3 regions of the Ramlibacter sp. P4_H7 genome follow, and region 2 is predicted to be linked to each of the others. Evidence: predicted binding sites of a transcription regulator. Region 2 holds the regulator's gene; each other region holds the start of a gene.
The links. Region 2 encodes sigma-54, which starts transcription at its own class of promoters, with help from an activator protein. Its sites were predicted from a motif close to TGGCANGNAANCTGCTTT; they were not measured.

Region 1: a site for sigma-54 is predicted at 1,116-1,133, ahead of AC1DSA_RS21630 (CmpA/NrtA family ABC transporter substrate-binding protein). Genes of this name have one in related genera too.
Region 3: a site for sigma-54 is predicted at 1,358-1,375, ahead of AC1DSA_RS09420 (urease subunit gamma). Genes of this name have one in related genera too.

Annotation. Positions count from the first base shown of each region.
Region 1 covers NZ_JBFUKP010000020.1:61,919-64,178, forward strand. Annotated here, with positions in the region: gene AC1DSA_RS21630 (CmpA/NrtA family ABC transporter substrate-binding protein) at 1-977, opposite strand, end outside; gene AC1DSA_RS21635 (nitrate- and nitrite sensing domain-containing protein) at 1,198-2,260, opposite strand, start outside.
Region 2 covers NZ_JBFUKP010000001.1:620,354-622,613, forward strand. Annotated here, with positions in the region: gene AC1DSA_RS03140 (THUMP domain-containing class I SAM-dependent RNA methyltransferase) at 1-342, opposite strand, end outside; gene AC1DSA_RS03145 (RNA polymerase factor sigma-54) at 434-2,005, opposite strand; gene lptB (LPS export ABC transporter ATP-binding protein) at 2,025-2,260, opposite strand, start outside.
Region 3 covers NZ_JBFUKP010000005.1:177,032-179,291, forward strand. Annotated here, with positions in the region: gene AC1DSA_RS09415 (ATP-binding protein) at 1-1,194, opposite strand, end outside; gene AC1DSA_RS09420 (urease subunit gamma) at 1,390-1,692, shown strand; gene AC1DSA_RS09425 (hypothetical protein) at 1,702-1,878, shown strand; gene AC1DSA_RS09430 (urease subunit beta) at 1,898-2,203, shown strand; gene ureC (urease subunit alpha) at 2,215-2,260, shown strand, end outside.

The sequences.
Region 1 (2,260 bases), on a different contig from region 2:
CGGCCGGTGCCGTAGTCGAAGTCGCCCTTCATGCGGTCGACGATGTCTTCCACCGGGGCGCTGATCCAGCGGCGGCGCGAGCAGATCTCGGCGACCTCGGCCCGGTTCTTCGGGTCCTCGCAGTACATCTGCGCTTCCATGACGGCCTTGAGCAGCGCCTTGGTGGCGTTCGGGTTGGCCTGCACGTAGTCGGTGCGCATGGCGAACGCCTTCTCCGGATGGTTCATCCAGAGTTCGCTGGTGGTGAGCGCCGTGTAGCCGATCTTCTGGTGAATGAGCTGGTGGTTCCAGGGCTCGCACACGCAGAAGGTGTCCATGCTGCCGACCTTCATGTTCGCCACCATCTGCGGCGGGGGCACGACGATGGTGTTGATGTCGCGGTTGGGGTCCACGGTGCCCGCGGCCATCCAGTAGCGCATCCACAGGTCGTGCGTGCCGCCGGGGAAGGTCATGGCGGCGTTCACCGGCTTGCCGGTCTTCACGCGCTTGGCCAGCAGGGCCTTCTTGAATTCCTTGTTGTCCAGGCCGACCTTCAGGTCCTTGTATTCGTTGGCCACCGAGATGCACTGGCCGCCCAGGTTCAGGCGGGCCAGGATGCTGATCGGCACCTGCACGTTGTTGGCCGTCACCGCGCCGGTGGTGATCAGGTAGGGCATCGGCGTCAGGATGTGGGCGCCGTCGATGCCGCTGCTCCTGGAGCCCAGCACCAGGTTGTCGCGCGTGGCGCCCCAGGAGGACTGCTTGAGCACCTCCACCTCGGTCATGCCGTGCTTCTTGAAGAAGCCCTTCTCGTCGGCAACGAACAGCGGCGCCGCGTCGGTGAGGGCGATGAAACCGAGCTTGGCGGCCTTGGTCTCCAGCGCGGTGCCCTGGGCCATCACGATGCCCGGGAAGGTGCCGGCGAGGCTCGCCCCGCCGAGCGCGGCCGCGCCCTGCAGGAGGGTCCGGCGAGTGACCTTGGTGGTGTTGCTTTGCATCGTGTGCTCCTGGTTGCGAAGAGAGAAAGAGAAACGGCGTCCATCACGCTGGGTGCCTGGGGCACGCAGGGAGGGACGCCGTTGTCCTGGATTCGGTCGGGGTCGCGCGCCGCCGTTGGCGCCCGATTCACCTTCCTTCATGCAGGGAGCGTGCCAGCTGTTTTGGGGGCCTTTCGCCCGGCCGTGCACCGCTTTTGTGCACCGCAGCAGTGCATCGCCCTCAGCGGACGCTCCCCGGCAGGACATCGGCCAGCGAAAGCACCGCTTCGGCCACGTCGACGATGCGGCGGTTCTGGTTCATCGCCATCTGCCGCAGCGCGTTGTACGCATCCTCTTCGCTCATCTGGCGGTGCGCCATCAGCAGGCCCTTGGCGCGCTCCACCACCTTGCGCTGGTTCAGGCTGGTGCGCACCGCGTCGAGTTCGTCGCCGATCGCCTGCAGGCGCAGCGCCTGCTCCTGCAGCAGCGCGGGCAGGGTGCGCTCCAGGTGGGGGCCATAGCCGGCGGCGGGCTCGGGGCCGCGCATGCGGTCCTCGCTGGCCAATGCCTCCAGCAGGGCGCGCTGGTCGCGCAGCTCCGAGCGGGCCTGCGCGATGCGCGCCTCGCACAGGTGGCGCAGGTGCAGCGCCAGCACGTCCTCGACGCTGCGCATGGCGTCGAGCCGGCGCGTGCAGGCGTCGTACCAGGGTTGGCTGAGGTTGCGGTCCAGCGGCCCCGGGCGGCCGCTCGCCCCGAGCCGCCGCAGGCGTTCCACTTCGACCAGCATCTGCGGATCGCGGCTCGCGTGGTCGACCCGCAGCACCTCGGGCGCGGCGAAGTCGGCGAACACCTGCAGGCAGGCCTGCTGCGACTCCACCAGGTGGTGCCACTGCTGCTGGCCGGCGGCGTCGATGCCGCCGGCGGCGAAGGCGTTGCCGCCGAACGCGCGCTCGCGGCCGGCGAACTCCTTGCCCTGCATGAAGTTGAACATCGCCAGCAGGGCGCGCGAGATGGCGGGATCGCTGGCCGTGTCCGCGGCTTCGAACACCACGGCCAGCAGGCCGGCCACCAGTTTCACGTAGGCCGCCGTGGCCTCGGGCGCGCCCAGCGCCTGCGCCGCGACCCGGTCGCGCAGCGCCGGCAGGCCGTCCAGCCCGTGCAGCACCATGGCCACCCGGCTGAACAGGCGCGCGCCGTTGCGCACCTGCGCGGAGCCGGTGTCGAGTCCCGCGAACGCGGCGCGCACCTGCTGCTCGGCCCGGGCGCATTCTGCGTGCTGCGCCTGCAAGGCTTCGGCGAAGCGG
Region 2 (2,260 bases):
CGCCGCGAAGTTCAGGCTCTTCAGCGGGCTCTGGTGCGCGGTCAGTTCGATCTTGAAGCTGTCGCGCGTGCCGAACCATTCTTCCCACGGCACTCCCGCCGCGGCCTCGTACAGGTCCTGCTCGGCGCGGTAGGGGCCGTGCCACAGCTCCACCAGCACGCGCTGCGTCAGGCGGCTGTGCAGGTTCAGCCGCATCACTTCCGGCCAGGTCGCCAGCAGCTGCACGCCGCCGCGGGAGCTGCGCATTTCCCTGGCTGCGCCCGCGCAGATGCGGGTCACTTCCTCGGCCAGCAAAGCCTCGACACCGGCTGCGCAGGGCAGGAACAGGCGGAGGTCGCGCATCAGGCCGCTCCCCCCGCGCGTGCCAACCGACCCGCGTGGGACATTCCGCTTCGCAGGCAGCAGCGAGCGTCTTCGGTGATTCGGGCGGCTCTCATAGTTCCTTGCGCAGGTTGGCCGGCGCGATCCGCAGCGCCTCGCGGTACTTGGCCACCGTGCGGCGCGCGCACTCGATGCCCTGTTCCTTGAGCATGTCCGAGATCTGGCTGTCCGACAGCGGCTTCTTCGCCTGCTCCGCCGCCACGAACTGCTTGATCAGGGCGCGCACGGCGGTGCTGGAGGCATTGCCCCCGGTCTCGGTGCCCAAGGCCGAGCCGAAGAAGTACTTCAGCTCGAAGGTGCCGAAGGGCGTGGCCATGTACTTGGCCGTGGTCACGCGCGAGATGGTCGATTCGTGCAGGCCCAGTTCGTCCGCGATCTCGCGCAGCACCAGGGGCCGCATCGCCAGCTCGCCGTGGATGAAGAAATTGCGCTGCCGCTCCACGATCGCGCCGGAGACGCGCAGGATGGTGTCGAAGCGCTGCTGGATGTTCTTGATGAACCAGCGGGCTTCCTGCAGCCGCTGCTGCAGCGCCTGGTGGCCTTCGCCGCGGTGCGCCTTGAGCGCGCCGGCGTAGACGTCGTGCACGCGCAGGCGCGGCACCACGTCGGGATTGAGCTGCACGCGGAAGTTCGACCGGGTGCCGCGGCCGACCTGCGTGACGATCACGTCGGGCACGATGATGTTGCGCTCGACATCGACGAAGCGGCGGCCGGGCTTCGGCTCCAGGCGGGTGATCAGCGCGATCCCCGCCTTCACCATCGCTTCGCTGCCGCCGCAGGACTGAGCCAGCCGCTTGACGTCGCGCTTGGCCAGCAGGTCGATCGGCTGCTGGCAGATCTTCATGGCGGTAGCGATCGACTCCTGGCCGGGCGCTTCCTCCAGCATGGTCTTCAGCTGCAGCAGCAGGCACTCGGCCAGCGTGCGCGCGCCGACGCCGGGAGGGTCCAGGTTCTGCAGCAGGTGCAACGCCATGGTGAAGCGCTGCACCAGCTCCTCCTGCTGCTCGAGGTCGTCCGGCGCCAGTCCCCGCGCGAGTTCTTCCAGCGGCTCCTCGAGGTAGCCGTCGTCGTTGAGCGACTCGATCAGGAAGCGCAGGGCCATCCGGTCTTCCTCGGAAAGGCGCAGCGTCAGCGCCTGCCGGTGCAGCCAGGACTGCAGGGACTCGTTGCCGCGCGCGAGGTCGGTCGCTTCGACATCGTCCTCGTCGCCCGTGTTGTTGCGGCGCGCGGGCGCCTCGCCGCCCCACTCGCCGTCGTCCGGCACCGTCTCCGTGGTGCCGTCGCCTTCCCAGTTGGGGGTGCTGTCGTCACCGAACTCGGCGGGCTCCGCCTCCGGGGTCGACGCGGACGGTGCCTCGCCGGCCGGCGCGGCGAGCTCGAAGCTGCTTTCGCCCTCGCCCTGGCCTTCGGGTTCGTCCGCCGCGCGCACCGCATCGCAGGTGGCGATGCCGAACTCCTCGCCGACGTCCTCCACCTGCGCTTCCAGGAAGGGGTTGTCGTCCAGCATCTGCTGGATCTCCTGGCTCAGCTCCAGCGTCGACAGCTGCAGCAGCCGGATCGACTGCTGCAGCTGCGGCGTGAGCGCCAGGTGCTGCGAAACGCGAAGGGAAAGCCCTTGCTTCATACGGCCGGCCGTCCCGCTTTCACATCCGGAAGTGCTCGCCGAGATAGACCCGGCGCACGTCGGCGTTGTTCACGATCTCCGAGGGCGTGCCCTGCGCCAGCACGCGCCCCTCGCTGATGATGTAGGCGTGGTCGCAGATGCCCAGTGTCTCGCGCACGTTGTGGTCGGTGATCAGCACGCCGATGCCGCGCGACTTGAGGAAGCTGATGATGCGCTGGATCTCGATCACCGCGATCGGGTCGATGCCGGCGAACG
Region 3 (2,260 bases), on a different contig from region 2:
GCGCTTGAACTCGATGCCGCGCGGCGAAAGGCCCAGCGGCTTGTTGACCACCAGGTCCGCCACCACCGCCATCATCCAGGCGATGGCGATGTTGGAGTACAGGCCCAGGATGTCGCCCAGGGCCTCGAACACGTTCATCTCCATCAGCATGAAGGCGATGAGCGTGTTGAACACCACCCACACCACGCGCCCCGGGTGGCTGTGGGTCAGGCGCGAGAAGAAGTTGGACCAGGCGAGCGAGCCGGCATAGGCATTGGTGACGTTGATCTTCAGCTGCGAGATCACCACGAACAGCGCGGTCGCCGCCACCGCCCACCCGTAGTGCGGGAACACGTATTCGTAGGCCGCCAGGTACATCTGGTTGGGGTCCACCGCGCGATCGAGCGGCACCATGTGGCTGATGGCGAGATAGGCCAGCAGCGCCCCGCCCAGCATCTTGGCCACGCCCAGCAGCACCCAGCCGGGGCCGCCGGCCAGCACGCCCAGCCACCACGCGCGCCCGTTGCCGGCGCTGCGCGCGGGCATGAAGCGCAGGTAGTCGGCCTGCTCGCCCATCTGCGTGATGAGGGCGATGCCCACCGTGAGAGCGGCACCAAACAAGTGCAGGTCGAAGCCGGCGGCCTGCGCCTTCTCCCCAGCGTAGTGCGTAATCCCGGCGAAGGCACCAGGATCGCGCACGAGGACGTAAACGAAAGGAACCACCAGCATCACCAGCCAGACCGGCTGCGTCCACACCTGCAGCCGGCTGATCACGGACACGCCGTGGGTGACCAGCGGAATCACCACCAGCGCGCACACCAGGTAGCCCCAGCTCGGGGGGATGCCCAGCGCCAAGTCCAGCGCATAGGCCATCACCGCCGCTTCCAGCGCGAAGAAGATGAAGGTGAAGGAGGCATAGATCAGCGAGGTGAGCGTCGAGCCGATGTAGCCGAAGCCGGCGCCGCGCGTGAGCAGGTCCATGTCCACGCCGTAGCGCGCCGCATAGATGCTGATCGGCAGGCCCGCCAGGAAGATGATCAGCCCGGTGGCCAGGATCGCCCAGAAGGCGTTCAGGAAGCCGTACTGCACCAGCAGGGTGGCGCCGACCGCCTCCAGGATCAGGAAGGAGGCCGCGCCGAAGGCGGTGTTGGCCACCCGCCAGGTCGACCACTTGCGAAAGCGCTGCGGCGTGAAGCGCAGGGCATAGTCCTCCATCGTCTCGCTCGCGACCCAGGTGTTGTAGTCGCGGCGCACCTTCACCACGCGCTGCGGGGCGTCGTGGTGGTGCAGGGGAACGATAGGGATGGTGGGGCCCACGGACACCAACTGCACGTTCCATGCCGGTGCGGCCCCCCCTTCGGGGAAGCGGCAGCGAACCCGGCACAGACGTTGCAATAAGATGCGCCGACCATGGAACTGACGCCCCGCGAAAAGGACAAGTTGCTGCTGTTCACCGCCGCCCTGCTGGCGGAACGGCGCAAGGGCCGCGGCCTCAAGCTCAATTACCCGGAAGCCATGGCGCTGATCTCGGCCGCCGTGATGGAGGGCGCGCGCGATGGCAAGTCGGTCGCCCAGCTGATGAGCGAAGGCCGCAGCGTGCTCACCCGCGCCGACGTGATGGAAGGCGTGGCCGAGATGATTCCCGAAATCCAGGTCGAAGCGACCTTCCCCGACGGCACCAAGCTGGTGACCGTCCACCAGCCCATCGTCTGAGGAACCGCCATGCGCCTGCTGCCCTCCACCCTTGCCGCCTCCCTGTTCGCGCTGGCCACCAGCGTGCACGCGCATCCCGGCCACGGTGCGGCCACCGAGTGGCACTGGCACGCCAGCGACACCTCCGGCTTCCTGATGGTCGCCGTGCTGGCCGGCCTGGCGATCTGGCTGTCGCGCGGCGAATGAGCGCCGCCCGATGAGCACGATGACGCCGGGCGAACTGATCACCGACGCGGGCGACCACGCCCTCAACGCAGGGCGCCGCACGCTGACCCTGGTGGTGCAGAACACGGCCGACCGGCCGATCCAGGTCGGCTCCCACTACCACTTCGCCGAGACCAACGGCGCACTGCAGTTCGACCGCGCCGCGGCGCGCGGCATGCGCCTGAACATCGCCTCCGGCACCGCGGTGCGCTTCGAACCCGGGCAGCAGCGGACCGTGGAACTGGTGGATTTCGCCGGCGAGCGCAAGGTCTACGGATTCCGCGGCCTGGTGCAGGGCGCCCTCTGAGAACGACCCCCATGGCAACCATCCCCCGCCGCGCCTACGCGGAAATGTTCGGCCCCA